DNA from 3 places in the Dactylosporangium sp. McL0621 genome. Region 1 is predicted to be linked to each of the others. Evidence: riboswitches for the same ligand, from Rfam matches in the RefSeq annotation. Region 1 holds a riboswitch; each other region holds the start of a gene.

What was found. A riboswitch is a leader RNA that binds a small molecule or an ion and turns the genes downstream of it on or off. The one in region 1 is predicted to bind cyclic di-AMP.
Region 2: another riboswitch for cyclic di-AMP. It lies ahead of ACPPVO_RS53050 (hypothetical protein); the one in region 1 lies ahead of ACPPVO_RS45715 (NlpC/P60 family protein).
Region 3: another riboswitch for cyclic di-AMP. It lies ahead of ACPPVO_RS06255 (NlpC/P60 family protein); the one in region 1 lies ahead of ACPPVO_RS45715 (NlpC/P60 family protein).

Annotation. Positions count from the first base shown of each region.
Region 1 is NZ_CP188259.1:9,639,162-9,649,413, forward strand. It holds gene ACPPVO_RS45690 (glycoside hydrolase family 43 protein) at 1-1,191, shown strand, start outside; gene ACPPVO_RS45695 (protein kinase domain-containing protein) at 1,299-2,963, shown strand; gene ACPPVO_RS45700 (RCC1 domain-containing protein) at 3,224-4,375, opposite strand; gene ACPPVO_RS45705 (patatin-like phospholipase family protein) at 4,470-5,294, opposite strand; gene ACPPVO_RS45710 (pentapeptide repeat-containing protein) at 5,356-5,952, shown strand; gene ACPPVO_RS45715 (NlpC/P60 family protein) at 6,031-7,029, opposite strand; cyclic di-AMP (ydaO/yuaA leader) riboswitch at 7,037-7,194, opposite strand; gene ACPPVO_RS45720 (hypothetical protein) at 7,312-7,563, opposite strand; gene ACPPVO_RS45725 (MFS transporter) at 7,545-8,411, opposite strand; gene ACPPVO_RS45730 (DUF1269 domain-containing protein) at 8,473-8,979, opposite strand; gene ACPPVO_RS45735 (alpha/beta fold hydrolase) at 9,135-9,941, shown strand; gene ACPPVO_RS45740 (SpoIIE family protein phosphatase) at 9,945-10,252, shown strand, end outside.
Region 2 is NZ_CP188259.1:11,209,135-11,219,386, forward strand. It holds gene ACPPVO_RS53035 (polyprenyl synthetase family protein) at 1-190, shown strand, start outside; gene ACPPVO_RS53040 (SigE family RNA polymerase sigma factor) at 439-954, shown strand; gene ACPPVO_RS53045 (hypothetical protein) at 951-1,223, shown strand; gene ACPPVO_RS53050 (hypothetical protein) at 1,297-2,025, opposite strand; cyclic di-AMP (ydaO/yuaA leader) riboswitch at 2,195-2,337, opposite strand; gene ACPPVO_RS53055 (diguanylate cyclase domain-containing protein) at 2,408-3,952, opposite strand; gene ACPPVO_RS53060 (FAD-dependent monooxygenase) at 4,032-5,201, opposite strand; gene ACPPVO_RS53065 (TetR/AcrR family transcriptional regulator C-terminal domain-containing protein) at 5,269-6,171, shown strand; gene ACPPVO_RS53070 (aldo/keto reductase) at 6,181-7,008, shown strand; gene ACPPVO_RS53075 (glycoside hydrolase family 11 protein) at 7,069-8,106, opposite strand; gene ACPPVO_RS53080 (ABC1 kinase family protein) at 8,481-10,252, shown strand, end outside.
Region 3 is NZ_CP188259.1:1,362,750-1,373,001, forward strand. It holds gene ACPPVO_RS06235 (NAD-dependent epimerase/dehydratase family protein) at 1-136, shown strand, start outside; gene ACPPVO_RS06240 (sigma-70 family RNA polymerase sigma factor) at 515-1,438, shown strand; gene ACPPVO_RS06245 (hypothetical protein) at 1,627-2,040, opposite strand; gene ACPPVO_RS06250 (methyltransferase domain-containing protein) at 2,095-2,877, opposite strand; gene ACPPVO_RS06255 (NlpC/P60 family protein) at 2,933-3,847, opposite strand; cyclic di-AMP (ydaO/yuaA leader) riboswitch at 3,889-4,050, opposite strand; gene ACPPVO_RS06260 (ABC transporter ATP-binding protein) at 4,352-5,086, shown strand; gene ACPPVO_RS06265 (ABC transporter ATP-binding protein) at 5,261-6,028, shown strand; gene ACPPVO_RS06270 (AMP-dependent synthetase/ligase) at 6,025-7,836, shown strand; gene ACPPVO_RS06275 (branched-chain amino acid ABC transporter permease) at 7,833-8,720, shown strand; gene ACPPVO_RS06280 (branched-chain amino acid ABC transporter permease) at 8,717-9,817, shown strand; gene ACPPVO_RS06285 (ABC transporter substrate-binding protein) at 9,830-10,252, shown strand, end outside.

The DNA.
Region 1 (10,252 bases):
TGGACCCCGCTCAACCAGAACAACCCGGTCGTCACGCCGACGCTGGGCAGCAAGGGCCTGCGCGACCCGTTCATCCTGCGCAAGCAGACCGGCGGGTTCGTGGTGCTGGCGACGGACCTCAACGGCACGGACTGGAACTACCAGAGTCAGTACATCCACGTCTGGGACTCCGCCGACCTGCGCACCTTCACGGGGTACCGGCTCCTGAAGGTGCACTCGCTCGCCACCCACGCGTGGGCGCCGGAGGCCTACTGGGACGCCGGGCGCGGACAGTACGCGGTCGTCTACTCGGCGGTCACCGGCGGCCACAACGTGCTGATGGTGAACTACACCAGCGACTTCGTGACGGCCTCGAGCCCGCAGACGTTCTTCGACCCCGGCTACGACGCCATCGACGGCGACTTCGTCAGCGTCGACGGGGTCAACTACATGTACTTCAAGAACAACACGAACAGCACGCTGCTCGGTACCCGCTCCTCGAGCCTGAACCCGGGCAGCTTCAGCATCTACACGTCGGGCATCGGCCCGGGCCGCGGCGTCGAGGCCCCGCAGATCGTCAAGTCGAACACGGCGAACACCTGGTACATGTGGGGCGACACGTGGAGCCCCAACGGGCGGTTCTTCTGCTGGCAGAGCACCAACGTGGCCGGCGGCTCGTGGAGCCTGCTCAACGACCGCGCGTACACCCAGCCGCTGAACTCCAAGCACCCCGGCATCACGCCGCTGACGTCGACGGAGCAGTCCAACCTCACCGCGAAGTGGGGCGCCCCGGCGTGGAACCGCGTGAAGTCGTACAACTTCCCGGACCGCTACGTCCGCCACTCCAACAACGTCGGGCGCATCGACGTCTACCCGTTCGACCCGTACCAGGACCAGCTGTGGACCCTGGTGCCGGGCCTGGCCGACCCGGCCGGCGTGTCGTTCCGCTCGGTGAACTACCCGGACCGCTACCTGCGCCACTCGAACTACGCGCTGGTACTCGACACCAGCGACGGCACGAGCACGTTCAAGGCCGACGCCACGTTCTACAAGACGGCCGGGTTCGCCGACTCCTCGTGGACGTCGTTCCGCTCGTACAACTTCCCCGACCGGTACCTGCGCCACTACAACTACGTGCTGCGGATCGACCCGATCACGAGCGGCTCGTCGAGCACTGACAAACAGGACGCGACCTTCCGCATCGGCTACTGACGGTGGTGCACACCCGGGCGGCTTTCCTGGCCGATCGTGGCCTTGCGGTTCGCCGCCCGGCGGGATAGGAACAGTCGTCCAGGTGTCCGGCCGGCTGAGGGGGCTCGTTGATCGGCGCGGGAACGGTGCTGGCCGGGCGGTACCAGCTCGAGCGGCACATCGCCGGCGGCGGGATGGGCGACGTGTGGGAGGGCCACGACCGGGTGCTCGGGCGCACGGTCGCGGTCAAGCTGCTGCGGGCGCCCACCGGCGAGCCCGAGTTCGTCGAGCGGTTCCGGGCCGAGGCGCGCACCATGGCGACGATCAGCCACCCGGGCGTCGTCGACGTGTACGACTTCGGCGACGACCCGGCCGCCGGGGTGTACCTCGTCATGAAGTACATCGACGGCGAGTCGCTGGCCCGCACCCTCGACCGGGTCGAGCGGCTGAGCCCCGAGGCCACCATGCGGATGGTCGCCGAGGCCGCCGAGGCGCTGCACGCGGCCCACGAGAAGGGCGTCATGCACCGCGACGTCAAGCCGGGCAACCTGCTCGTGCGGCCCGACGGCAGCGCGGTGCTCACCGACTTCGGCATCGCCCGCTCGGCCGCCGCGACCCACCGGACCTCGACCGGGCTGCTGCTCGGCACCGCCTCCTACATCGCGCCCGAGCGCGCCGGCGGCCAGCCGGCGACGGCGCAGTCGGATCTGTACTCGCTGGGCATCGTCGCGTACCTGTGCGTGTCCGGCCGCCTGCCGTTCGCGGGCGAGAGCCTGCTGCAGATCGCGCTGCGCCAGGCCAACGACGCGCCGCCGCCGCTGCCGCCGGACGTGCCGCCCGCGGTCCGCGAGGTCGTGCTGCGGGCGCTGGCCAAGGAGCCCGCCCAGCGGTGGTCCTCGGGCGCGGACATGGCCGCGGCGGCCCGGGCGGCGGCCGAGGCGACGCGACTGGAGGCGCTGCCGTCGGTACCGGACGAAAAGCCGCAGTCACGCAAACTGCTCGTGGCCGCGGCGGTCGTCGCGATCGTGGCGGTGGCCGCGGTGGTCCTCGCGCGCGGCGACGACCCGAAGCCGCCCTCCGTGCTGGCCGACGGGACGCTGCCGGCCGACGCCGCGGGCCTCAACGGCGTCGCGGCCGGCCCGGGCGCGTCGAGCGCCCCGGCCTCGGCCCGCCCCACCGGCTCGGTCCCGGCGGTACCCCCGGCGGCCGCCGCCTCGGCCGAGGCGTCCCCCGGCGCGCCCCCGCCGCCGTCCGGCCTGCGGGCGACCCCGGTCAGCGCGGCCGCCATCCGTCTGCAGTGGACGGACAACGCCCGCAACGAGACCGGCTACGAGGTCATCAACGGCTCGACGTCGCACACCGCGGCCGCCGACGCGACCACGTACACCTGGGACGGCCTCGCCCCGGACACGTACATGTGCTTCAAGGTGCGCGCGATCGGCGCGGCGGGCCCGTCGGCGTACTTCCCGGCCGCGCAACAGGACTGGGTGTGCACCACGAGCCAGGCCGGCACGGGCCCGGCCGCCCCGAGCGGCCTGACCGCGACCCCGCAGGGCCCGGCCGCCGTCCGTCTGCAGTGGACGGACAACTCCGCCGACGAGACGGGCTTCACGGTCATCAACGGCAACACGTCGCACAACACCGCGGCGAACGCGAGCTCGTACACCTGGGACGGCCTGAGCCCGGGCACGTACATGTGCTTCAAGGTGCGCGCCTTCAACCCGGCGGGCGTCTCGCCCTACTCCCCCGCCGCCCAGGAGAGCTGGGCCTGCACCACGACCCCGGCCGCCTAGGGGCTGTGTCGAAGTGGGGGTCGGAGCGAGGCGAGGCTCAGGCGTCGGCTGGGGCCGCGCCGGGCGCGCCCCGATACCGGGGTTGTATCGGGGTGTGACCGCTACGGTTCCCGGCGACGCCTGAGTCCGCCGCAGCCCGGCCATCCACTTCGATACAGCCCCTAGGGGCTGCAGCGGCGCATCGCCCAGCACCGGCCGAACCCTGCGCGCGGCGGCCGGTCAGGTCACGCGGCCCTGACCGGCCGGTGGAGCCGAGCCGGTCAGGGCAGGGTGACCTGCGCCGGGGTCGAGCGCTGGGTGGTGGTGCCGTCGCCCAGCTGGGAGTTGGCGTTGTTGCCCCAGCACCACAGGCTCGCGTCGGTGCGGACGCCGCAGGTGTGGTAGCTCGCGACGAAGCCCGCCGTCCAGGTGGTGGCGGTGCCGACCCGCGTCGGGGCGGAGCGGTTGGTCGTGGTTCCGTCGCCGATCTGGGCGGTCATGTTGTTGCCCCAGCACCACAGGCTGCCGTCGGTGCGGGACCCGCACGTCGTGTCGACCTCGGCGCTGACCCGGCTCCAGGTGTTGACGGTGCCGATCTGGATCGGGGCGGTCTGGTACGCGCCGGAGATGCCGAGCTGGCCGTAGCCGTTCTCACCCCAGCACCACAGGGTGTGGTCGGTCCGGGTCGCGCAGCTGTGGGCGAACCCGGCGGTGACGCCGCTCCACGTGGTGGCCGTACCGACCTGGGCCGGCGTGGTCGAGTAGGCCACGCTGCCCAGGCCGAGCTGCCCGGACGAGCTGTCGCCCCAGCACCACAGGGTGCCGTCGGTGCGGGTCGCGCAGCTGTGCGCGTAGCCGGTCGTGACGCTCGCCCAGGTCGTGGCCGTGCCGACCTGCTGCGGGGTGGTCACGGTGTAGACGGAGGAGCCGAGGCCGAGCTGGCCGAGGCGATTGAAGCCCCAGCACCACAGGGTGCCGTCGGTACGGACCGCGCACGTGTGGCTGTCGCCGGCGCTGACGCTCGCCCACGTGGTCGCGGTGCCGACCTGGACCGGGGTGGTCTTGTTCACGGTGGTGCCGTCGCCGAGCTGGCCGCGGAAGTTGCGGCCCCAGCACCACAGGGTGTGGTCGGTGCGGGTCGCGCAGGTGTGGCTGGCGCCGGCGTCGATGCCGGACCACGTGGCGGCGGTACCCACCCGTGTGGGGGTGGCCCGGTCGACGCCGGAGCCGTCGCCGACCTCGCCGCTCCAGTTGCTGCCCCAGCACCACAGCGTCGCGTCGGTCCGGACGGCGCAGGTGTGCGCGTAGCCCGCGGCGACGGTGGAGACCCCGGGCCCGGCCGCGGCGGCGGGGCCGGCCATGGTGCCGACGGCGAGCACGACACCGGCGGCGGACGTCACCGCCGCGGCGATGACCCTTCTCAAGTGGCTCATGCGCTGCGACGGTAGGATCGCGCGGCCACGGTGGGCAACGGCGCCGCCACCGTACGGCCGCTGTCCTGGGACTTGACCGGGAAAGTTACAGCGTTCAATCGCTCCAGACCGCGCGCACCGCGTCGGCGAGGGCCGCACCCTGGCGCAGGCCGGCCTCGACGGCGGCGGCGCGGCGGGACGGGTCGAGCACATTGGGGCCGATGGCCTCGAGCGCGGCGTCGTCGGGCTCGATCACCAGGCTGCGCGCCGCGCCGGTGGCGGCGATCTCGCGGTCGATGAGCGGGCGGATCAGGCCGCCGACGGGCGCGATGACGAGCAGCGCGCCGGCGCCCTCGGCGAGGTCCGCGTTCGTGCCCGAGCGCACCCCGCCGTCCATGTACCGCCGGCCGTCGATGGTGACCGGCGGGAACACGCACGGGACCGCGCAGCTGGCGGCGACGGCGAGCGGGAGGGGTACACCCGCGGAACGATCGAACACGGCGGACCGGCCGCCGTCGGTGTCCACCGCGGTGATGCGCAGGGCCCGGTCGGGCCATTCGGCGACCGGCAGCTGGGCGGCGAGGCGCGCGACGTGGGGCTGCTCGTCGCCGGTCGGCGCGGCCAGGGCCATCGCGCCGATCTCGGCCATGATCTCGGCGCGGGGGCGGGACCGGTCGGCGAGCAGCGCGAACGCGGCGATGGCCGGCGCGATGTCGACGGCCGGGGCCGGGCGGTCCGGGGCGGCGGTCTGGGCGGCGACCGCGTCGTCGAGGGAGATCCCGGCGGCCACGACGGTGCCCACCACCGAACCGGCGGAGGTACCCACGACGAGGTCCGCGTCGCCGACCCTCACCCCGGCGCGGGCCAGCCCGCCGAGGACTCCGAACTCCCAGGCGATACCGGTCATCCCGCCGCCGCCGAGCACCAGCGCTTTCGTCATTACCGGAAGGTAACCCATCCGCTCACCCGGCACACCGCCCGGACGCGCGGAAGATCGAGTCATGCCGACCGCGCGGACCGTCGGCGGGCTGTCGATCATCGGCCTCGGGCTCGCCGCGGCCGCCCTGACCTGGTACGGCGGCGGCGGCGGCCCGGACCCGGCGCACGGCCCCCGCTGCACCACCCCGAGCGCCGCCGACCTCAGTGGCCGGACGGTCACCGCCTTCGACCTGGACCGCCCGCTGCGCTGCGCCAACCTGCACCGGGCCACGCTGCAGGACGCGGCCATCACGAGCGCCGACCTCTACGGCGCCGACCTGAGCCGCGCCACGGCCCGCTCGGCGCAGCTGAGCCAGGTGAAGCTGACCCGGGCCGACCTGGGCGGCGCGGTACTGCGCGACAGCTCACTGACCGACGTCGGCCTGCAGAACGCGACCCTGCGCGACGCCGACCTGCACGCGGTGTCGTTCCTGCGCACCGACCTGGCCGCGGCCGACCTGCGCGGCGCCGACCTGACCGGGGCCACGTTCGAGGCCTCCAACCTGCGCGGCGCCCGGCTGGGCGGCGCCCGCCTCGGCGGCACGTCGTGGGTGAACTCGGTCTGCCCCGACGGCACCAAGTCCACCGACGGCACCTGCGAGGGCCACCTGGGTGCCTGAGCGGCACGCCGGAAACCCCCGCTCGTCATCCCTCTCGGGGTGGAGCGGGGGTCCGCGGCGGTGGTGACATGCGACCCGTCAGGGGCGGCCGTAGCCGTACAGCGAGTCGATGTCGATGGGGGCCACCTTCACCACGGTCCGGCTGTTCGGCGCGTGGATGATCTGGTTGTTGCCGATGTAGATGCCCACGTGCCCGAGGCCGTTGTAGAACACCAGGTCACCGGGGGCCAGCTGGCTCCGCGTGATGTGCCGGACCTTGCCCCACTGCTGCGCGGCGTTGTGCGGCAGCGAGACGCCGGCCGCCTTCCACGCCATCATGGTCAGGCCGGAGCAGTCGAAGGTGTTCGGGCCGGCGGCGCCGAAGACGTACTTCTTGCCGAGCTGGGCCCACGCGTAGTTGACCGCCTTGCCCGCCGCGCCGGAGACGGCCGGCGGCGGACCCGGGTTCGGGTTCGACGTCGTGGTCTTCGTCGGCGTCTTGGCCTTGGCGGCCGCGGCCGCCGCGGCGGCGTCGGCCTTGCGCTGCATCTCGTCGAGCTTGACGATGTTGCCCTCGATCTGCTTGCGCCGCCCCTCGATGTCGGCCTTCTGCCGGCTCTGCGCCGCCAGGGTCTCGTTGAGGCGCTTCTGCTCGGTGTCGACGCCGGACTTCGCGGTCGTGTACTTGGCGAGGTCCGCCTGCTGGTTGCGGGATATCTGCTGCAGCGTGCCGACCCGGTCGAAGAACCCGTCCGAGGAGCTGGCGCCGAGCATCAGCGACCAGGTGTTGAGGTTGCCACCGGTCTTGTAGGCGTTGACCGCGATCTGGTCGGCGGTGGCGCGGGCCGCGTCCATGCTCGCCTGCAGCGGCTGGAGGTCGGTCTCCAGCTGCTTGATCGAGGCCTGGGTGGCCTCCAGATCGCCGTTGATCTTGTTGTACTGCTCGACGATGAGCTCGAGGTCCCGGTTGCCCTGGTCGATCTGGGCCTGCAGCTCCTCATGGGTCGGGTCGGCGTGTGCGGCACACGCCGGCGCGACCATCGCCGCGACCGCCACCCCGATGAGCAGCGAGCGCAGTGCCGTTCGTCCGTTGAACACGGCAGCGTCCTTCTTCCGGACCGCCTACCGGGTTAGCTGACGGGTTCGGGCGGGAGGAAGGTGCGCCCTACCGCGACCTTGACGGGCGCGGATTCACCCCACGGGGCGAGCCCCAAGTGGGTCCCCGGCTCGTGCGTCGCGCCTGCTCCCAGGCCCTTCGTACGACTCGGCGGCGCCGGCCCGGGCCGCCCAGGGGGTGGGCGGCGACTGCCGGCCGACTGGACCAAACGTAACGAGAACATCTCGGCGGCGGAACCGCACAGTCCCCGATCTAAGCAACACTTAACGCAGACTCAAAGATCCGTAGGCGGCGCTGAGCAGCAGCGGTACCAGGGCCGTCATCGTGGCCGCCAGCCCGACGAACTCCGCCGACCAGCCGATCAGGGCCGGCCCGAGCAGGATGCCGGCGTACATGAAGGTGGTCAGCCGGGCGACGAGGACCGCGGGCTCGGGGCCGGGCAGCCGTCCCACCGCGCTGAAGGTGAGCGGGATCAGCACCGACGAGCCGAGGCCGGTCAGGGCGAACCCCGCCACCGCGGCGCCCGGGTGCGGGGCCAGCACCGCGGTCGCGAGGCCGGTCGCGGCGACGGCGACGCCGAGGCGGAACAGCGGGCCGGCCCCCAGCGGGCGGTGAGCCGGTCGCCGGTGAGCCGCCCGAGGGTCTGGCCGCCGGTGTACGCGGTGATCCCCATCGCGGCGAGGCCGAGCGTCGCGTGCCGCACGTCGTGCAGGAATATGCCGCCCCAGCCGAGCGCGCCGCCCTCGCAGATCATGAGCGCCGTCGCGGTCAGGCCGAGCACGAGCAGCGGGCGGCTCCAGGCGGCCCGCGCGGACGACGGCGCCGCGGCGCCCGGCGGGTCCGGCAGGCGTGGCCCGAGTACCAGACCGGCGGCCAGGAGCAGAGCGCCCGCCGTGACCGCGTGCACGGCCAGCGACACGCCCGCGTGGGCCAGGACGGCCGTGGACAGCGAGGCCACGACCGCGCTGATGCTCCAGCCGGCGTGGCAGCCGTTGAGGATGGGCCGGCCCGCCCCGCGCTCGACGGCGACCGCGAGCGCGTTCATCGCGGCGTCGGTGGTGCCGTGGACCGCGCCGAGCAGCGCCGTGCCGGCGGTGAACCACCACGGGCCGGGCGCGACGGCGAGGCCGGCCAGCAGCACCGGCATGACGGCGAGGGTGACCCGCAGGATCGCCCGGGCGCCGACGCGGGCGGTGAGGGGGCCGACGAGCTGCATGCACGCGATGGCGGCGAGCGCGAACAGCAGGCCGGTGAGGCCGAAGCGGCCGTCGGTGAGGTGGTACCCGGCCTTGAACGAGGGGGCCCGCACGATGTACGTCGACAGCGTGAGGCCGTTGAGGAAGAACACGGCGATGACGGTCACGCCATCACGACGATCGGCGAACCCCGGATCGGACACGGCCGGTCCGGGGCCCGCCGAACGGTCAGACCCGCGCCAGGCGGGCCGCCTCGAGCGCGTCGCGGAGACGCTGCTCGGCCTCGCTGCTGAGCGAGCTGTGCAGGAGGCGGCCGCCGAGGTGGTACGGCTCCATCTCCGCCACGACCTTGTCGACGGTGATCTGGTCGACGAGCAGGAACAGGGCCGCGTTACCGGGCTCGAGCGCCGAGCCGACGTCCTTCATGAACTTGTCGTCCACCCCGGTGTCGGTGAACTTGCCGGCGACGCCGCCCGCGGCCGCGCCGACCGCCATGCCGATGAACGGGGCGAAGAACAGCAGGCCGATGAGGCCGCCCCACAGCGCCCCGCCGGCCGCCCCGACGCCGGCCATGCTCGTCGACTGGTGCAGCTTGACCTTGCCGTCACGGCCGGCCTCGACCACCGCGGCGTCGCGCACGGTGATCAGCCCCTGGCGCTGCAGCTCGATGATCCTTTCACGGGCCGAGTTCGCGGTGGCCAGATCGGGATAGCCGATCGCCACGAGTTCACTCATGGTGCCTCCTCCTAGTTGACCGTCCTTGCCCTGCAACGGTCTTCGAGCCGCGGCCCGGCCGCCTCGCCCGGCGGAGATGACCGCCGCCCCGATCGCGGGCAATAGCCCTCTGACCCCTTGTTCGCGCACGGCGGGCGCTAGTAACGTCACTGGCCGTGAGCGCAGTGCTGCGTAACAACGTGAGGCTCCTCGGCCCCGAGAACGCCGCCGCCCCGGCGATCGTGTTCGCACACGGCTTCGGCTGCGACCAGAACATGTGGCGGTTCGTCGCGCCCCGCTTCGCCGGCCAACACCGCGTCGTGCTCTTCGACCACGTCGGCGCCGGCGGCTCCGACCTGAAGGCCTTCGACCCGCAGCGCTACTCCACCCTCGGCGGCTACGCCGACGATCTGCTGGAGCTCCTCCACGAGCTCGACCTGCACGGGGTCGTGTTCGTCGGGCACTCGGTCGCCGCGATGATGGGCCTGCTGGCCGCGAACGCCGAGCCGGACCGGTTCTCCGGGCTCGTGCTCGTCGGGCCTTCCCCGCGGTACATCGACGACGAGGGCTACTACGGGGGCTTCAGCGCGAACGAGATCGACGAGCTGCTCGAGAGCCTCGACAGCAACTATCTCGGCTGGTCCTCGGCGATGGCCCCGGTCATCATGGGCAACGCCGACCGCCCGGAGCTCGGCGAGGAGCTGACGAACAGCTTCTGCCGCACCGATCCGGCCATCGCGCGGCAGTTCGCCGAGGTGACCTTCCGCTCCGACAACCGCGCGGACCTGGGCAAGGTGAGCGTGCCGACGCTGATCCTGCAGTGCTCCGAGGACGTCATCGCGCCGCGTGAGGTGGGCGCGTACTGCAACGCCAACATCCCCGGCAGCACGCTGGTCGTGCTCGACGCGACCGGCCACTGCCCGAACCTCAGCGCGCCCGAGGAGACCTTCGCCGCGATCAGCGGTTTCCTCCGGACGGGCTGAGGCGTGGCGGAGCCGCTGCCCGAGGAGAACGCCGAGGACCTCTACGACAGCGCGCCGTGCGGGTACCTCACGCTGCTGCCCGACGGCACCATCGTGCGCGCGAACCGCACGTTCCTGCAGTGGACCGGCTACCGCCGCGAGCAACTGGCCGGCCGGCGCGTGCACGAGTTCTACGCGCCCGGCAGCCGCATCTGGCACGAGACGCACCTGGCGCCGCTGCTGCACATGCAGGGCGAGGTCCGCGAGGCGGCGGCGGAGTTCCGCAAGGCCGACGGCACGAAGCTCGACGCATTCGTGAACGCGGCCCTGCG
Region 2 (10,252 bases), 1.6 Mb from region 1:
CCTGAGCGACGCCGACCTGGAGCGCGCCGCGAAGACCATCGAGCAGTCCGGCGCCCGCGAGTGGTGCCGCCGCCAGGCCGACGAGCTGCTCTCCCAGGCGCTGCTCACGCTCGATCTCGCCTCGCCCTCCCCCGCCGCCGTGGCCGAGCTGGTCGCCCTGGCCCGCCGAGCCACCGCGACCGCGCGGTAAAGCACAAGACCCGCGCGGCAAGCACAGACCCGCGCGACCGCGCGGTAAAGCACAAGACCCGCGCGGCAAGCACGGACCCGCGCGACCGCACGGTAAAGCACAAGGCCGCGCGGCAAACACGGACCCGCGCGACCGCGCGGTAAAGCACAAGGCCGCGCGGTAAGCACGGACCCGCGCGACCGCGCGGTAAAGCACAAGACCCGCCGCAACCGCCGAACCGTTCCGGGCCCCGCCGACGCCTAAGGGGTATGGCCGACGCCATCGAGGATGAGTTTCACGAGTTCGTACGGGAACGACTGCCCGGGCTGCGCCGCGCCGCGTACCTGCTGTGCGGCGACTGGACCCGCGGCGACGACATCGTCCAGCGCACCCTGACCGACGTGTACGTGCGCTGGCGGCGCATCCGGCGGGCCGGGAACGTCGACGCGTACGTGCGCACGGTCCTCGTCCACCGCTTCATCGACGAGCGGCGCCGCGGCTGGGCGGCGCGGGAGTCGCCCGTCGACCGGCTGCCGGAGCGGTGCGCCGAGGACGTCGCGCTGGAAGGTGTACCGGAAGGGCTGGAGCTGCACGCGGCGCTCGCGCGGCTGCCGCACCGCCAGCGCGCGGTACTGGTGCTGCGGTTCTTCTGCGACATGTCCGTCGAGCAGACCGCGCGGGTCCTGCGCTGCGCCCCGGGCACGGTCAAGAGCCAGACCTCGGCCGCGCTCGCCACGATGCGGCGCCTGCTCGAGGACCCTTTGGACGCGGGGAGGACACGATGAACGACCGGCAGCTGCGGCGCCTCATGCACGGCGGTGACGAGGCCCCGGCCTCCCGCGTCGACCTGGCCCGCGTGGTCGCCGACGGCCGCCGGCGCCGGTTTCGGCGGACCGCGACCGCCGGCGCCGCGACCGCGCTCGCGCTGACCGTCGTGACGACGCTCGCCCTCAACGCCCCCCGGGCCCCGGTCCCGCCTGCGCCCGCGTCGACCCCGGTACCGGCCGCTTCCCCGCCCGAAACCTCACCGGCCACCGGCCGGGAACCGCCGTGACCAACGGCGGACGGTGAGGCCACGGGAGTTACGGTCCGGACCACCGCGGACGCCGCGGTAGCTCTGAGAAAAATCAGGCGATAGCCGCGACCACCTGCCCGGCCCGGTCGGCGTGCTTCTGGTACGCCCCCGGGAACGCGGAGCGCTGCACCGCCTGCGCGGCACCCGTGACGCTCATCCCCTGCCAGCCCGGCACCCGGGCGAGCGCGTTGAAGAACAGCATCGCCGAGTGCGCCGGGTCCATGAGCTCCGGCACGCTGCCCCAGCCCTGGCTCGCGCGCTGCTGGAACAGCCCGATCGAGTCGTGGTCGGTCGAGACGGCGTCGTGCGGCAGCTTCATCGAGGACGGGACGGTCGGGCTCGCCACGTTGTACAGGTCGCTCTCCTGCATCGCGGTGGCCACCGCGACGACGAGGCCCTTGTCCGGCACGCCCTGGGCGCGGCCCTGCTTGACGATGGCGGCGGCGTTGTTCATCTGGGTCTGGTCCAGCCCGGCGACCGGCCGCGGCCGGGCGGGCGGCGGCGGCGTGGCCGGCGCGGGCGCGTCGCCGAGCGTGGCCTGCCCGTCGAGCTCGGTCACGACGAGCGAGGCGTCCCGGGCGTAGGCGGGCGCGGGGGCCGCGGCGACGGCGACCGGCGAACCGGGCGGGCCGGCGGCGGAGCGGCCGGCCGAGCCGGACGCGAGCAGCGTTGCGGACAGGATGACGGCCGACACGACCGCGGGCTTGACTGGTTGCAGGGCCCGGCGATGCCGGGGCTGGAACTGGCGTGGCAATGGTTTGAGCGACAGCGGTTTCAGCAAGATGGGTTCCTCGGACGGATGCGGGCGCGCGCCATCGGCACGATCCCGTGGTGCCAAAGGGATCGCGCGGCGGCGGCGAACGGTCAACGGGTGTGACAGGCCAGGCTCAGGTCCTGGCGATCACCCGTCCGGGAGACAGACGACACAGGGCGTCGACGAGCACGCGTGGTTCTCCTTCCGGTGCCGCCTACCGGGTTAGCTGACGGGTTCGGACGGGAGGATTCGCCCTACCGTGACTCGGTCACGGATACACCCCAAGGACTGCGATGGGTCCCCGGCCCGCGACGCCGAAGTGGACGGCGCGGCTCGACGGCGCCTGCGCGGTGACCCCGCTGTTCGGGGTGCGTCGACCGCGGCAGACCATCCGACACTAACCGGCCGTTCAGCCCTCGGCCAGCCGGACCAATGGCATACCACCCGGTGCACCGGAACGCTCACCGTGCGCTGTCACCCGATCGGTCATCCCGCGCCCGTGGCGGTAGCCTTTCACCTGGTACATCGCCCGATCGGCGGTTCGCAGGGCCGCGCCCGCATCCCCCACCGTGGCATCGATCACGGCCGCCCCGACGCTGACGCGCACCCGCAGCACGTGCCCGTCGTGCACCACCGGCGCCGCGACCGCGCGCTCGACCCGGTCGACGAGCGCGGCCACCCCGGCCGCGTCGAGGCCGGCCACGTCCTCGGTCAGCACCACGAACTCGTCGCCGCCGAGGCGGGCCACGGTGTCGCCGGGCCGCACGAGCGCGCACAGCCGCTGGGCCACGGCGATGAGCACCGCGTCCCCGGCGTCGTGGCCGAGCGTGTCGTTCACCGACTTGAAGTCGTCGAGGTCACAGAAGAGCAGCGCGCTGTCGCCCCGCCCGGCGCGGGCGCGGCGCACCGCGGCGGCCAGGGGGGACGCCAGGGCGTCGCGGTTGGCCAGGCCGGTGAGCGGGTCCAGGGACGCGCGGCGCACCAGGTCGGCCTCGGCGGCCTTGCGCCCGGTGATGTCCTGCACCTGCAGGATGCCGAAGGCGGGCGGCCCGGCCACGAGCGAGAGCGTCGTGGCGACCCAGATCACGGCGCCGTCGCCGCGCACGCAGCGGATCTCGTAGTCGCGCACCGGGATGCCCTTGCCGGTCGTCGCGGCGGCGAAGGCGAGCCGGGCCAGGTCGAGGTCGTCGGGGTGCAGCAGGTCGGCGACGGGCCGCTCGAGCAGCTCGGCCTCGGCCCGGCCGAGCAGCTCGCACAGGGCGGGGTTGACGCGGGTCAGCCGGGCCTGGGTCGCGCCGTCGACGCCGATCATGCACATGCCGGTACCGGCGCCGGTGAAGGCCAGCCGGAAGGCCTCTTCGCTGGCCGCGAGGTGCCGGCGCTCCCGCTGCAGGGCCTCGACCAGGTTGGCGTTGTTGATCGCGATGCCCGCCTGCGCGGCGAGCATCTCGAGCAGCTCGCGCTGCAGCGGCCCGGGCCGGCGCCCGTCGGCGGGCAGGTCGACGCCGAGGATGCCCACCAGCTCGCCGTCGGGCGCCCGCAGCGGCGCGAACAGGGCGTCGAGCGGGTGCCAGCGCTCCTCCTCGGGCACGCCGTCGCCGCCGGGCACCTCGTCGGGCACCCAGGAGTGGATGTGGGCGCTGTGCCGCTCGTGCGGGAGGTACCGCAGCTGCCCCCAGGCCTCCGCGCGTTCGAGGTACTCGTCGAGCACCTCGGCCGGGTAGCGCGCCCCGAGCAGCGTCGCGCGCGCCTCCTCGGAGCCGGCGAGCGCGACCGCCTCGTACTCGCCCTCGGGGTGCAGGTAGTTGACCACGGCGACGGCGAACCCGATGCCGTCGACCACCGCGTCCACGATCAGCTGGAGGGTCTCGGCGAGCGTGGTGCCGGTGTTGATGCGGCCGGTGATGAGGTACACGGAGCGGATGGCGGCCATCGCCGCATCACGATCACCCATCGCGCGCCTACCCGGGTCCGGCCGACCTTGCACCCCTACATCGACGCATCAAACCGGATCTGAAGTAAACCCTTTGGGGTCAGGAGATTACTGCGGGCAGTGTCAGGGCGCCGGCCGCGCGGCGCGCCTCGCGGGTCATCGCCGCGATCATGAGGTTCCGCCCCGGCAGGTACGGCAGCATGCGGATGCTGAGGTGCTGCAGCCGCACGGCGAGCTCGGACTTCGGCGCGAAGGCCCGGGCCGGCATGAGCGCGGCGCGTTGGTTGACGTCGACGAACTCGCGCAGGTCGCGGTCGTACCCGGCCAGGTCCGCGTTCCGCGCGATGAGCCCGGCCAGCAGGTACGCCCCCACGAGCGCCATGCCGGTGCCCTGCCCGGTGAGCGAGGAGGGGGCGTAGCCGGCGTCGCCGACGAGCGCGACCCGCCCGGCCGTCCAGCCGGGCATCCTGACCTGGGCGTTCGGCGCCACGTAGAGGTCGGGTGCGGCCCGCATCAGCTCCAGCAGCCGCGGTACGACCCACCCGGCCCCGGCGAACGCCGCCTCGACGCCGCGCACCCGCTCGGCGCGGTCGCGCGGGGGCATCGGGCCGCCGTACAGCAGCGTCACCTTCACCGTGTCCGAGCCCCGGTCGGTCTTGACGCTCACCACCCGGCCCGGCATCGAGTACACCAGCTGCCAGCGCTCGATGCCCAGTTCGTTCGGGGCCGTGAAGACCGCGCTGACGCTGCCGAGGTGGTGCAGGTACCGCTGCGAAGGCCCGAACGCCAGCTCCCGGATGCGCGAATGGATGCCGTCCGCGCCGACCACGTAGTCGAACTCCCGCACGCCGCCGCTCGCGAGCCGGACCGTCACGGTGTCGCCCCCGTGCACCTCGGCCACCGTGTCCCCGAAGATCCACTCGACCCCCGCGGGCACCTCCGCGTGCAGCAGCCGGGTGAGGTCGCCCTTCATGATCTCGATGTCGGCGGGGTCGAGCACCCCGAACCCGAGCGGCAGCGTGGCGATCCGCCGGCCGCTGCCGTCGACGAAGCTCGTCCCTTCGGTGTCGGTACCGCACTCCCGCGCCGGCGCCGCGAGTCCCATGCGCTCGGCGACCTCGAGCGCCACCCCGCGGATGTCGACGGCGTACCCGCCGGCCCGGATCCCCGGCGCCCGTTCGACGACCGTCACCTCGCACCCGGCGCGGGCCAGCGGCGCGGCCACGGCGTTCCCGGCGATGCTCGCGCCGCAGATCAGTACCCTCGTCATGCGTACACCGTACGAACACCGCGTCCGGGCGCTCAACGATGCGCGAGCGACGGTAGGGTGTGCACTAGTGCAGCCCGAGCCCCCTTCCCAGCGCATCGTCGCGCGGATCCGCACCGCCATCGCCGCGGGCGACCTGCGCCCGGGCGACCGCGTCCCGTCCACGCGCGAGCTCATGCGGACCTACGGCGTGGCCATGGCGACGGCCACGAAGGCGCTGACCGCGCTGCGCCAGGAGGGCCTGGTCGAGCCCCAGCCCGGCATCGGCACCGTGGTGGCGCGCCGCCCCCGCGCCCGCGCGTCCGCGGCGCCCTCCCCCGCGGACCGGCTGGTGGCGACCGCGATCCGGCTCGCCGACACCGACGGCCTGACCGCGCTGTCGATGCGCCGCCTGGCCGCCGCGCTCGGGATGCCGACCATGACGCTGTACCGCCACGTCGCCGGCAAGGAGGAGCTGCTGCTGCTGATGACGGACGCGGCGTTCGCCGAGGCCCCGCTGCCCGGCTCCGACCCGTCGACCGGCTGGCGCGCGAGCCTGGCGACGTCCGCGCGGCTGCAGTGGGGCGTCTACCGGCGTCACCCGTGGGTGGCCGAGGTGATGTCGTTCACCCGCCCGCCGATGGCCGAGCGGGCCATGGCCCACACGGAGTGGAACCTGGCCGCCCTGGAGCGGGCCGGGATGGCCCTGCCGGTGGCCATGCACGCCACGATGATGCTGGCCAGCCACGTCCGCGGCACGGCGGTGAACCTGGAGTGGGAGGCCAACGCCGAGCAGGACACGGGCGTGGACAACGTCGAGTGGTTCACGGCCCAGGAGGCCCGGTTCGCGCGGATCACGGCCGGCGGCGCGTTCCCGGCCTTCACCCGGCTGGCCGCCCTGGGCCCGGACGCGGTGGACTACGAGCTGGACACCCTGTTCGAGTTCGGGCTGGGTCGCCTGCTGGACGGCCTGGCGGCGCTGCTGAGTCCGTAGGGTTGGACCATGCAGATCCCAACCGTGACGCTGAACTCCGGCCACCGGATGCCCGTCGCCGGCTACGGCACCTGGCCGCTGCAGGGCCGCGCGGCCACCGACGCCGTCCTGGCCGCGCTCGCCGCCGGCTACCGGCTGGTCGACACCGCGGCGTCGTACGGCAACGAGGACGCGGTCGGCGCCGCCGTGCGCGAGTCCGGCCTCCCGCGCGCCGAGCTGTTCGTCACCACCAAGCTCCGCGGCTCCGACCAGGGCCGCGGCTCGACCCGCGCCGCCCTCGAGGCCTCGCTGGAGCGCCTCGGCCTCGACTACGTCGACCTGTACCTCATCCACTGGCCTTTGCCGGCCGTCGGGCGCTACGCCGACTCGTACGCCGAGATGGCCGACCTGCACCGCGAGGGCCTGATCCGCACGCTCGGCGTCTCCAACTTCCTGCCCGAGCACATCGCGGCCGTCGTCGCCGAGACGGGCATCGTCCCCGCCGTCGACCAGCTGCAGGTCTCGCCGTCGCACGCGCGGCCCGAGCTGGTGGCGGCCGTGCAGGGCGGCGGCACCGTCGTGCAGGCGTGGAGCCCGCTGGAGCGCAACACCGGCGTGCTCGAGGACGCCGGGATCGTGGCCGCGGCCGACCGGCTCGGGGTCACCCCCGCCCAGGTCGTGCTCCGCTGGCTGGTGCAGCGCGGCCTCACCGTGGTACCGCACTCCTCCGACCCGGAGCGGCAGCGGGCCAACGCCGACCTGTTCGGCTTCGAGCTCACCGGCGAGGACATGGCCGCCGTGGACTCGGTCGCGCAACTGCCGGTCAAGCAGGACCCCGCCACCTGGGAGGAGTTCTAGGACGGTGGCGCGGCGGCCCTCGGCCGCCGCGCCACGCATGCCGTGCTCAGATCCGCGGCGTCACCCGGAACTGCAGGAGACCGACGGCCACGTCCATTGCCCGTTGGCCATGATCGTGACGCCGAAGTTGTTGCCGCTGCCGTTGGGTTTGCCGACCATCACGTACTGGCTCGGCCAGGTCGCGTTGACGTTCCAGGTCGAGCTGATCGTCGCCGGCGACGGGACGTTCATCGTCACGGTCCAGTTGCTGGACCCGGACACCGCGACGTTGAGGTTGTACCGGTCGCCCCACTTCTGGCCCGCGGACAGCGTCGCCGTACAGCCGCCGCCCCCGCCGCCGCCGGTGGTGGGTCCGCCGGTCGGGCCGCCGGTGTTGCCGCCCCCGCCGGAGCCCTCGCTGACGGTGATGTTGGAGCTCACGTTGCTCTGGTAGCCCTCGGTGGCCATGATCTGGTAGTTCGGGCTGCCGAGCGTCAGGCCGGCCTGCCGCCACGCGTTGAAGTGGTTCGCCACGTTGATCGTGCCGCCGGTACGGTGCTGCTGCCGGACGCTCCAGTACTGGTAGAACGTCGCGTTGCCCTGGATCGAGGGCTGGTTGACGCGCTGGGTGCGGTACAGGTCATAGGTGCTGCCGTCGCTGGTGACCGACCCGAGCCGGGTGGCCCCGCTGCTGGGGTTGTACGAGCCGAAGTTCTCGACGATGTAGTACTCGACGAGCGGGTTCGTCATCCAGCCGTACAGGGCGAGGTAGCAGTTGCCGCCGCAGTTGAAGGATCCGGAGTAGTTCACCGTGTGGGACGTGGAGCCGGGGTTCCAGCCCTTGCCGACCACGGAGTTGTTGATGCCGTTCATCTGGACGCTGTAGCTGCCCCCGGCGCCCAGGTTCATGGTGACGTTGCCGCTGTCTTTCCAGTACGAGAAGAAGTAGCCGTTGTGGGTACCGGTCGTGTTCGAGGTGACGGTCCGGTCGGCCTCGGCGTGCGCGGTGCCGGCGACCGTCAGCGACGCCGCGGCCAGGACCACGGCGCTGGCCACGCTGATGAGCAGCCGTGTGCGGCGGCGCCTGTGACCGGTCGGGTGCGCGGGGGTGTCGTTCATGGATTGCTTCCTCCTCGGAGGGGCGGGCGGACGGCTCGACCGGCGATGCGGGGCGCATCGACGCGCACCAGGCACGGACCGGCCGGGCCATGCGCTCGGCGGCCGGGACATCCGGGTCGCGGGCGGGCGAACCCTGGATCGATGACCGTCGAACGCGAGCTAGCGAAATTATGAGCACGAGATTGCCCGGCTGGCAAGAATTATCGGAAGACTTCCGGAGATTACGCGGACCGTCCGACCGATGGAGCCCACGTCAGACCCACTATGACCCGACCGCATCCTGCGTGTAAGCAGCAGTTCCGGGCCTCCGGTATCGAAAGTTTCGAGCACCTTTCGGGCCACGCGAAGCAACGCGCTCTGGAACGATCACGACCATGCTCCCCTTCGCCATCTTCGGCACGCTCGCGCTCTTGCTGGTGATCGGCCTGATCGTGGTCGGCGCCCGGCGGCTGCTCGGCCTCCGGATCGGCATCGTCCGCACCGCGGCGGCCTGCTTCGTCGCGCTGTTCACGGCCGGCGTCGTGGCCCGCGGGGTGGGCGGCGTCGAGCGCCACCCGTTCCTGCTCACCGTGGTCATCGGGGCCGCGCTGCTCGTCACGATGGCCTTCCTGATGCTCGCCGAGCTCGTGGTGCCGCCCGGAGGCACGCCCGTGAGCTGGGTCCGGAGCCTGAGGCGACGACTCGCCCGGTCGCGGCGCTACACGCAGATCGCGGCCATCGGCATGCGGCACGGGCTCGGGCCGTACTTCCGCAGCCGCCGCCCCCGCGTCGCCGGTCGCGGCCGGGCCCGCCTCGCCCGGCACCTGCGGCTCGCGCTGGAGGAGGGCGGAGTCACCTTCATCAAGCTCGGCCAGGTGCTCTCCACCCGCCGCGACCTACTGCCGCCCGAGTTCATCACCGAGCTCGGCCAGCTGCAGCACGAGGTGCCGCCGGTCCCCTGGCCGCAGATCCGTGAGGTCCTCGTCGAGGAGTTCGGCACCGAGCCGGAGACCATCTTCGCCGCCTTCGACGAGGAGCCCATCGCGGCCGCCTCCATCGCCCAGGTACACCGCGCGACCCTGCGCTCGGGCGCCGAGGTCGTGGTCAAGGTCCAGCGCCCGGGCATCCGGCCGCTGGTCGAGCGCGACCTCGACATCGTCACCTCCCTCGCGCACGGCCTGCACCAGCGGATGGGCTGGGCCCGCGCGATCGGCATCGAGGACCTCGCGCAGGGCTTCGCCGACGCGCTCACCGAGGAGCTCGACTTCCGCGTCGAGGCGGCCAACACGGCGGCCGTGCGCAGCACCGCACTGGCCCGCGAGGCCGTCTCCCCCGCGGTCGTCGTCCCGCGGATCGACGCCGAGCTGTCCACCGCGCGGGTGCTCGTCATGGAACGGCTCTCCGGCGAGCCGTTAGGGGCTGCGGTGGTACCGCCCGAAGGCGCCGCCCGAGCCACCGAGCTGCTCTTGTTCATGCTCGAACAGATCATGATCGACGGGATTTTCCACTGCGACCCCCACCCGGGCAACGTCTTCGTCCTCGACGACGGCCGGATCGCACTGCTCGACTTCGGCACCGTAGGCCGGATCGACGCCAACGTGCAGGTGGCGCTGCAGGACCTCCTCATCGCCGTCGACCGCCGCGACCGCGCCGGCCTCAGCGACGCGCTGCTCGAGGTCGTGGACCGCCCGGAGGAGCTCGACGAGCAGACCCTCGAACGGGCGCTCGGCCAGTTCATGGCGAGCCACCTCTCCCCGGGTGTACCGCCGCGGCTGGACATGTTCGTGGACCTCTTCCGCATCCTCGGCGCCCACGGCCTACGCGTACCCCCGGCGGTGGCCGCAGTGTTCCGCGCAGTCGCGACGCTGGAGGGCACCCTGAAGGTCCTGGCCCCCGAGTACGAGATCATCAACGAGGCGCGCACCTTCGCGGCGAACCGCATGACGGACCGGTTCAGCCCCCCGTCACTACGCCAGGCGGCCACGGACGAGGCCCTGAAGCTGCTACCACTCCTGCGCCGCCTGCCCAGGCGCGTGGACCGGATCACCAGCGCGGTGGAACAGGGCCGCCTCAGCGTCGGCGTACGCCTCTTCGCCGACGAACGCGAGCGGCGCTACGTGTCGGGCCTCGTGCGGCAGGTGACCCTCGCCTTCCTGGGCGCGGTAAC
Region 3 (10,252 bases), 4.4 Mb from region 1:
CCTGCGCACGCGGCCGCTGGACGAGACCGTCCGGGACACCGTCGCCGCAATTCGTGACGCACCCCACATCGATGCGAAGAACGGACTGGGTATCGAAGAAGAGGCGCAGTTGTTGCGGGAATGGCACGAGCGGTAAGCATCACGTCGCCCGCCGGTGGGAAAACGCTGTCGTGTGCCCGACCCTTGCCGATAACCACCGTGCCCGAGCAGCGTCCGCCGTCCCCCGCGCGGGCGTTCCCAGGGAACTCACAGCGAATTCAGGCGTCTGACGGGCAGGTAGAGCACGTATCACTTGTTGCAACCGAAGCGAACCGGAGCAGTCTCCCGAGCGTCTAGGTAAGTGGTGCAACTCTCAGGGGTCGTCACCGAATCGCCCCTGAGGGCGGAATTCGGAAGGCGCTTTGACTGTTGTGTAGGGGGCATACCCGGGGGGCACCCGTTTTAGCAGGGTGGAACGGGGAAGGCGAAGGATGGAGCGGGGAGGGGCCCGAAGGTGGAGAACGTGAAAGTGGAGATGCGAACCGACACAGGCGCCGAGGAGCGTGACCTGGTCGGCGTGTACCTGCATGAGATCTCCCGCACGCCGCTGCTCGACGCCGCTTCTGAGGTCGAGCTGTCCAAGGCGGTCGAGGCTGGGCTCTACGCCGAGCACCTACTCGACAGCGACGAGATCCCCGACGGCGTGACGGCCGCGGAGCTGCACCGCCTTGTGGCGGACGGCGAGCGGGCGAAGGACCGGTTCATCCGGGCCAACCTGCGTCTCGTGGTGTCGATCGCGCGGCGTTACGTGCGGTCCGGCATGCCGATGCTCGACCTGATCCAGGAGGGCAACACCGGCCTCGTGCGGGCCGTCGAGAAGTTCGACTACGTGCGTGGATACAAGTTCTCGACATATGCGACGTGGTGGATCCGCCAGGCGATCAGCCGGGCGATCGCGCAGCAGGAGCGCACGGTCCGGCTCCCGGTGCACCTCGTCGAGGACGTCAACCGCATGCGCAACGTCGCGCGGCAGCTCACCCGTGAGCTGGGCAACGACCCGGAGCCGGAGCAGCTGGCCACCGCGCTCGGGGTGCCCGTCGAGCGGGTGCACGAGCTCATGCGCTGGTCGCAGGACACCGTGTCGCTCGACACCCCGGTGGGTGACGACGGCGACACCAACCTGGGCGACCTGGTCGCGGACTCCGACGCCCCGTCGCCGGAGGACGTGGTCCTGGCCGCGCTGGAGCGCCAGCGGATCGAGGGCCTGCTCAACCACCTCGACGACCGTTCGGCCGGCATCATGCGGGCCCGCTACGGCCTCGAGGACGGCCGCGAGCACTCGCTGACCGAGGTCGCTTCGCGGTTCTCGCTGTCCCGCGAGCGCATCCGCCAGCTGGAGATCCAGGCGCTCGGCCGGCTGCGCGAGCTGGCCCGGGCCGAGGGGCTCCAAGCCGCCTAGCCAACCGACAGGCCGCCCAACCCAACGACAGGCCGCCCAACCAAACGACGGGCCGTCCAACCAACGACGGGTCGCCCAGCCAACGCCAGGCCACCTGGCCAAACGACAGGCCGCTCAGCCAAAAGGCAGCCCAACTCAAGACGGCGAAAGGCCCCGGGTCGATGAGGACCCGGGGCCTTTGTCTGCTCCTAGTACGGGTCGCCGCACACCTTCCACGCCCCGCTCTCCTTGAGCAGCTCGAACGTGTGCTTGGACTTGCCGCTGCTCCTGTACGTCACGCTGGCGTCGATCGACGCCGTCTCGGTGCCGTTGTCGTTGCTGTAGGAGCCGCCCCAGCCCAGGTCGTGCCCGGTGACCGGGTCCTTCTTGACGTACGTGTCGAAGGCCTCCGGCCCGTACTGCCGCTGCGCCGAGGAGCACAGCATGTCGTAGGCGGCCTGCGTCCTACCCGACTCGAGGGCGGTCAGGAAGTCCCCGGCCGCGGCCTTGGGCGCCTTCGTGGCGCTGTTGACGATGAAGTACAGCCCGGCCGCGCCGCCCCCGCAACACAGCAGGAAGGCGCCGATCGCGCTGAAAATAATGATCTTCCAGGTTTTGCTCACGCGCGCCAGCGTAGGAACGCCGGGCCCGCCGAGATGTAAACCACCCGACGCGGATCATGGCCGATGGGCGACCACGAAGAGGCGCGGGAACGGCAGGATCGTGCCGAACGGCTCGCGCGGGTACAGCCGCCGCAGTTCGGTCCGGATGTCCGCACTGAACTCCTCGAGGTCCTCGCCCGACAGTGCGTCGAGGTAAGGGCGCAGCCCGGTGCCCTTGAACCACTCGAACACGGGGTCGTCGCCCGGCAGCACGTGGTAATAGGTCGTCTCCCACGCGTCGACGGTGAGCCCGGCCGCGCAGAGCAGCCGCACGTACTCGGCCGCGTCGAGCACCGGTGTCGCCGAGCGCGGCCCGGTCGCCCCCAGCGCGCCCGCGAGCCCGGGCGCCCACCGCTCCCGGGCGGCCACGCCGGCCAGGCCCGGGTCGAAGCCGGGGCTCGGCACCTGGAACGCGAGGGTGCCGCCGTCGTCCAGCGCGGCCGCCCAGCGCGGCAGCAGCGTCTCGTGGTCGTCGACCCACTGCAGCGAGGCGTTGGCCACGATGACGTCGAGGGAGCCGCGCTGGGGCCGCCACCCGGCCGCGTCGGCGAGCTGGAAGGTCAGCTGGGCGGTGCGCCGCTCATCGGCGGCCGTGATCATCGACGGCGAGGAGTCCAGACCCAGGATCGCCGCGTCGGGCCAGCGCTGGGCGAGCGTCGCGGTCATCGTGCCGGGGCCGCAGCCCACGTCGACGACGGCGACCGCGGAGGTCGTCGGGATGCGGGCGACGAGCTCGCGGAACGGCCGGGCGCGCTCCTCGGCGAAGCGCTCGTACTGCTGAGGGTCCCAGGAAGCCATGGTGCCAATGATGAAGGGCCGCCCTTCGAAAAGAGCGGCCCTTCGCGACGCGGCGTTACTTGACGCGGCCGTACCCGTAGATGCTGTCGACGCTGACCGATGCATACCGCACGACGTCACCGGTGTGCGGCGCGTGGATGATCGTGTCGTTGCCGACGTAGATGCCGACGTGGCCGAGGCCGTTGTAGAAGACGAGGTCGCCCGGGGCCAGCGCGCTGCGCGGGATGTGGGCCACCTTGCTCCACTGGCTGGCGGCGTTGTGCGGCAGGCTCACACCCGCGGCCGCCCATGCGGCCATCGTCAGGCCGGAGCAGTCGAACGAGTTCGGACCGGCGGCGCCGTACACGTACGGCTTGCCGAGCTTGCTCTTGGCGTAGTTCACCGCGGCGCCGGCGTTGCCGGAGACGGCCGGCAGGGTGCCCGGGTTGTAGTTCGCCCCGGTGACCTTGGTGCTGCCGGCGTTCTTGGCCTTCTTCTGCAGATCCTCGAGCTTCTTGACGTCGCCCTCGATCTGCTTGCGCTGGTTCTCGAAGTCGGCCTTCTGCGTGTTCTGGGTCGCGATCGTCTGGTCCAGGGTGGCCTTGGCCGCCCGGTACTCCTCGATGCTCTTCTGCTGCTGATGCGTGATCTGCTGCAGCATCGACATCTGGTCGATCAGTGAGCCCGACGACGTCGCGTTCAGTATGGCGTTGAGGTTGCGCAGCTTGCCGTTGCTCTTGAACGCCTCGATCGCGATCGCCTGGACGCCGTCGTTGGCCGCGGTCACGTGCTTCTCGAGGTCGGCGGCCTTCGCCTGCGAGTCGGCGATGTCGATGTTGAGCTTGTTCCACGACTCGATCGTGGCCTCGAGGTCCTTGTTCTGCTTGTCGAGCTGGGCCTCGATCTCGGCCAGCGACGGGTCGGCGTGCGCGACCGTGGCGGGTGCGAGCACGGCGAGTGACAGGAACCCGATCAGCAGGGTCCGCAGCACCGACCGGCAGGCACGATGTCCAGTGGACAAGGGAGGGTAGACCCTTCTGCACCAACCGCCTACCGGGTTAGCTGACGGGTTCGGGCGGGAAGAGAAGCGCCCTACCGCAGCGTCGCGGATTCACCCCGAATTGCGTGGGTCCCCGGTTCGACGCGCGCGCCCGAGGGCGGGTGCGCGCGGGTTCGATTCGGCGGCGCTTGCCCGGCGCCATCCGGGGTGGACGGCGGACTGCCGAGCAGGCCAGGGCCTAACTTAACGTGATCACCCCTCGGGCGGAAGGCGTGCGCCCCCCTCGATATCTAATAACCTAAAAGTCCGGATTACTACCGGTTCATCGGCGGTACCACACCGTGACTTTGGTGCCGGACGGTTACGAATTCGGGACTTGATTCCTCCTCTGGAGCGGGTTAAATACACGTAACTTCTTACACCGCCGGTGCAAATAGTTCGGGGGTCCGCAACGTGCTACGGGTCCAGAACCTCGAGGTCGTCTACGACGACGTGATGCTGGTGTTACGGGGCGTGAGCCTCGACGTCCCGGAGGGCCGGATCGTCGCCCTCCTCGGCGCGAACGGCGCCGGCAAGACCACGCTGCTGCGGGCGCTGTCCGGCCTGCTCGGCGTGCACGACGGGGCCGTCACCCGCGGCAGCGTCACCCTCGGCGACAGGCCCATCCACCGCCTGCGCCCGGCCGCCATCGTCCGGCGCGGGATCAGCCAGGTCATGGAGGGCCGGCGCACCTTCGCCGAGCTCACCGTCGAGGAGAACCTGCGGCTGGGGGCCCACACCCGCCGCCGCGGCGTGGCCGAGGCGATGGAGCGCATGTACACGCTCTTCCCCGTGCTCAAGGAGCGGCGCGGCGCCGTCGCCGGCTACCTCTCCGGCGGCGAGCAGCAGATGCTCGCGATGGGCCGGGCGCTCATGTCCGACCCGGTCTACCTGCTGCTGGACGAGCCGAGCCTGGGCCTGGCCCCGCGCCTGGTCGAGCAGGTGCGCGACCTGATCGTGGAGATCAACCGGGCCGGCACCGCCGTGCTGCTGGTCGAGCAGAACGCGACAATGGCGCTGTCCGTGGCCGAGCACGGCTACGTGCTGGAGAACGGCAAGGTCGTGCTGGACAAGCCGGCCGCGGAGCTGCTCGCCGACGACGACATCCGCGAGTTCTACCTCGGCTCGCACGCGGCCCACTCGTTCCGCGACGTCAAGCACTACAAGCGCCGCAAGCGGTGGTTGTCATGAGCGGTCCGGAGCGCAGCGGAGGGGCCGCTCATCATGAAGCTCAGCTCTCGTCCTGCCGTTACCGGAGCGAAGCGGAGGTGACGGCATGAGCGGTCCGGAGCGCAGCGGAGGGGCCGCTCATCATGAAGCTCAGCTCTCGTCATGCCGTTACCGGAGCGAAGCGGAGGTGACGGCATGAGCGATGTGCTGACGTTCCGTGATGTGCGGCTGAGCTTCGCCGGGGTCAAGGCCATCAACGGGGTCGACTTCACCGTCGGCGCCGACGAGCTCTTCGCCGTGATCGGCCCCAACGGCGCCGGGAAGACGTCCATCTTCAACGTGATCTCCGGGGTGTACCGCCCGCAGGAGGGCCGGGTCCTGCTCGGCGACACCGACATCACCGGCGCGCGCCCGGACAAGGTGGCCCGGCTCGGCGTCGCCCGCACCTTCCAGAACGTCGAGCTGTTCCGCCAGCTCACGGTCGTGGAGAACCTGATGCTCGGCCGGCACCACCACATGCGCTACGGCACCCTGGCCGCCATCGCCTGGGTCGGCCGGGCCCGCCGCGAGGAGCTGGCCAACCGGGCCCGGGTCGAGGAGATCGTCGACTTCCTCGAGCTCGCCCAGTGGCGCCGGATGCCGGTCGGGCTGCTGCCCTACGGCGTACAGAAGCGGGTGGAGCTCGGCCGGGCCCTGGCCATGGAGCCGCGGCTGCTGCTGCTGGACGAGCCGGTCGCCGGGATGAACCTCGAGGAGACCGAGGACATGGCCCGGTACATCCTCGACATCCGCGACGAGCTGGGCATCCCGATGATCCTCGTCGAGCACGACATGGGCCTGGTCATGGACCTCGCCGACCGGGTGCTGGTGGTCGACTTCGGCGTGCCGGTCGCGTGCGGCACCCCGAAAGAGGTCCAGCAGAACCCGGACGTGATCCGGGCGTACCTGGGGGAGACGAAATGACAATCGCCACCCTCGTGCGCGACCGGGCCGGCCGGACCCCGGACGCGGTCGCGCTGCGGGAGAAGCACCGCGGGATCTGGCGCGAGATCACCTGGCGGGAGTACTGGGATTCGGCGCAGTCGGTCGCGCACGCGCTGCGCGGGCTCGGCGTCGGCCCTGGCGACCGCGTCGCGATCCTGGCCGAGAACCGGCCCGAGTGGCTCTACGCCGACGTGGCCACGGTGGCGTTGCGGGCCGCGACCGTCGGGCTCTACCCGACCAGCCCGGCCGGCGACGTCGGCTACCTGCTGGCCCACAGCGACGCGAAGGTGCTCATCGCCGAGGACCAGGAGCAGGTGGACAAGGCCCTGGCGGTGCTGGGGGAGTGCCCGCAGCTGCAGCGGATCGTGTACCTCGACCCGAAGGGCATCCGCAACCGGTACCAGAACGACCGCCTGCTGTCGTGGGACGACATGCTGGCCGACGGGCCGGCCCCGCCCCTGGAGCTCGCGGCCGAGCCCGGCGACCTGGCGACGCTCGTCTACACCTCGGGCACGACCGGGCGGCCCAAGGGCGCGATGCTCACCGTGTCCAATGTGGACTTCGCGGTCGACGTGCTGCGGGGCGACGGCGGCCTCACCGACCCGCCGCCCGGCCCGCGCGACCTGCTGCTGTCGTACCTGCCGCTGTGTCACGTCGCCGAGCGCGTCTTCACCGTGTGGCTGGGCGCGGCCACGGGCGTGGTCGTGCACTTCGGCGAGTCGATCGCGACGGTGCAGGCGGACCTGCGTGAGGTACAGCCGACGATCCTCTTCGGCGTCCCGCGCATCTGGGAGAAGATGCTGGCCGGCGTCACCACGCGCATCGCCGGCGCGTCGCGGCTCAAGCGCGCCAACGCCCGGCTGTGGCTGCGGGTCGCCGACGGCATCGGGGCCACCCTCGCGGCCAACGGCGGGCGGCACACCGCCGGCAGCCGGCTGCGCTACGCGCTGGGCTGGCTGTGCTGCTACCGCGCGCTGCGGGAGCGGATAGGGCTGCGGCAGATTCGGTACGCGGCCAGCGGCGCCGCCCCGGTCGCGCCCGAGGTGCTGCGGTTCTTCATGGGCATCGGGGTGCCGATGCACGAGGTGTACGGCATGACGGAGAACGCCGCCATCGCCACCGCGAACCGGCCGGGCCGCATCCGCCTCGGCACCGTCGGCGAGCCCCAGCGCGGCGTCGAGGTGCGCATCGCCGACGACGGCGAGATCCAGACCCGGCACGCGGGCACCTTCGCGGGGTACTTCGCGGACGCGCCCGCCACCGCCGCCGCCCTGACCCCGGACGGCTGGCTGCGCACCGGCGACATCGGCGTGCTCGACGGCACGTACCTGAGCGTGACCGACCGGGCCAAGGACATCATCATCACCGCGGGCGGCAAGAACGTCGCCCCCAGCGAGATCGAGAACGCGCTCAAGGCCTCCCCGTACATCAAGGAGGCGGTCGTCGTCGGCGACCGGCGCGCGTACCTCACCGCCCTCGTCGGCATCGAGCTCGAGACCGTCGGCGAGTGGGCCCAGCGGCAGGGCCTGGCCTACACCACCTACCGAGACCTGTCCGCCAAGGCGGAGGTGCTGGCCCTCGTGCGCGGCATCGTCGACGGGGTCAACGCCGGCCGCGCGCCGGTGGAGCAGCTCAAGCAGTTCCGGATGCTGCCCAAGGAGCTCGACCACGAGACCGGAGAACTGACCGCGACGCAGAAGGTGCGCCGCGCCGCGGTCGCCGAGGCCTTCCGCGCCGAGGTCGACGAGATGTACCGGAGCGACGAGATGTACCGGAGTCCCGCGTGAAGGATCTGCTCGAGAGCGTGCTGCGGGGCGTCGGCACCGGCAGCGTGTACGCGCTGCTGGGCCTCGGCTTCGTGATCATCTACAAGGCGACGCGGGTGATCTCCTTCGCCCAGCCGTCGTTCATGCTGGCCGGGGCGGTGCTGGTGACGTACCTCGTCGGCCCGCTCGGCTTCTTCCTCGCCCTGCTCGCCGCGGCCGCGCTCACCGGCGGCCTCGCCCTCGGGGTCGAGCGGCTCGCGGTGCGCCCGATGATCGGCCGGCCGGTGTTCACCGTCGCCATCATCACGCTCGGCATCGACATCGCCGTGCGGGTCGCCGACAACGCCTTCATCGGCCTCGACGTGCGCCACGTCGGCGACCCGTGGGGGCTGAAGGTGTTCAAGCTGCCGGGCGGGATCGTCGTCGAGCAGCGGCACGTGGCGATGGTGCTCACGACCGCCGTGCTCATCGCGGGGCTGTTCGCCTTCTTCCGGTACACCCGAACCGGTCTGGCGATGCGGGCCGCCGCCTACGACCAGGAGGCCGCGCTCGCCCAGGGGGTCAGCGTCGGGTCGGTCTTCGCGATGTCGTGGGCGCTGGCCGGGGCCCTCGCGGCCGTGGCCGGCACCTTCGCCGCGGTCGGCGGCAGCGTCAGCGAGTCGCTGTGGCTGGTCGCGCTGACCGCGCTGCCGGTGATCATCCTCGGCGGGCTCGACTCGCTGCCCGGCGCGGTCATCGGCGGGGTGGTGGTCGGGGTGGTGCAGGAGGTCACCGCGACCTACCAGGGCAACCTGCCGTGGCTCGGCGGCAACTTCTCGGTCGTAACGCCCTACGTCGTCATGCTGCTCGTCCTGCTGGTCCGCCCGTACGGGCTGTTCGGCACCCGGGAGGTCACGCGCGTATGAGAAAGCGTCCCCTGCTGCACACCGCCTACGCCCAGGACTTCGCCCTGTTCGGCAGCTCCGTGCAGCGCACCTTCGTCGTCGTGGGCCTGCTGCTCGTGCTGGCCCTGCCGTTCCTGGTCCAGGACGACATGCTGCAGCTGCTCGCCCTCGCCTGCGTGACGGCGCTCGGCGCGCTCGGCCTCAACATCGTCACCGGCCTCGCCGGCCAGGTGTCGCTCGGCCACGCGTTCTTCCTGGCCATCGGGGCCTACACGGCGGCCGCCATCGCCGGCGACCCCGAGGCGCGCACCATCGGTCTCGGCGTCACCGAGATCCTGGTGTGGCTGCCCGCGGCCGGCCTGGTCGCGGCGCTGGCCGGGATGCTCGTCGCGCCGCTGGCCACCCGGCTGCGCGGGCTCTACCTCGCCGTGGTCACCCTCGGGCTGGTCTTCATTGGCGGGCACGTCATCAACGGCTGGTCCGAGCTGACCGGCGGGCCCGGCGTGGGCCGCCAGCCGCCGGCGCCGTCGCTGCTGGGCTACGACCTCAACACGTCGGACGCCTTCCTGACCAGGGACCAGAAGTTGTACCTGCTGATGCTGGTCCTGCTGCTGCTCGGCGCGCTGGCCGCCCGCAACCTGGCGCGTTCGCGGGTGGGCCGGGCCCTCACCGCCATCCGCGACCGCGACATCGCGGCCGGGGTGATCGGGGTGAACCTGGCTCGCTACAAGACGGTCGCCTTCGGGGTCTCGTCGTTCTACGCCGGCTGCGCCGGTGCGCTGCTCTACGTCGGGGCCGGCTACTTCGACCCGACCTCCTTCGACCTGCTGCTGTCGGTGCAGTTCATCGCCATGATTCTCATCGGCGGCGCCGGGACCGTCAGCGGCGCGGTCCTGGGCGCCTTCCTCATCACGCTGCTGCCGCGGCTGACCCGGGAGCTCCCGTCGCTCCTGCCGTTCATCAGCTCGTCCCCGGCGGAGTCGCCCAATGCCTACCAGCTCGAGACCGTGCTCTACGGAGTGCTGATCATCGTGTTCCTCATCTTCGAGCCACGGGGGCTGTTCGGCATCTGGATACGGCTTCGCAACTACTGGAAAGCCTGGCCCTTCTCGTACTAAAGGAGCCTGCACATGAAGTCCAACGGTGCTCAGCCGTCGCCTGTGGCGGTGCCCTTGAAACGGTCGATCGCCCTCACCCTGGCCGCGGTCCTCGCCGCGGCCGGGCTCTCGGCCTGCCGAGGCGAGGACAAGAACACCACCCAGAACGCCGGCGGCACCAAGACCGACGTCGGCATCACCAAGGAGCCCTGCCCCAAGTCCGAGCACAAGGACCGCGGCTGCATCTACCTCGGCATCATCTCCGACCTGACCGTCGGGCCGTTCCACGCGCTCGCGGTGCCGATCACCGAGTCGCAGAAGGCGTTCTGGAAGCGCGTCAACACCCAGGGCGGCATCGGCGGGTACGACATCGACGCCGAGACCTACGTGCGCGACAACAAGTACAACCCGCAGACCCACAACGAGGTGTACCAGGAGATCAAGGGCAAGATCCTC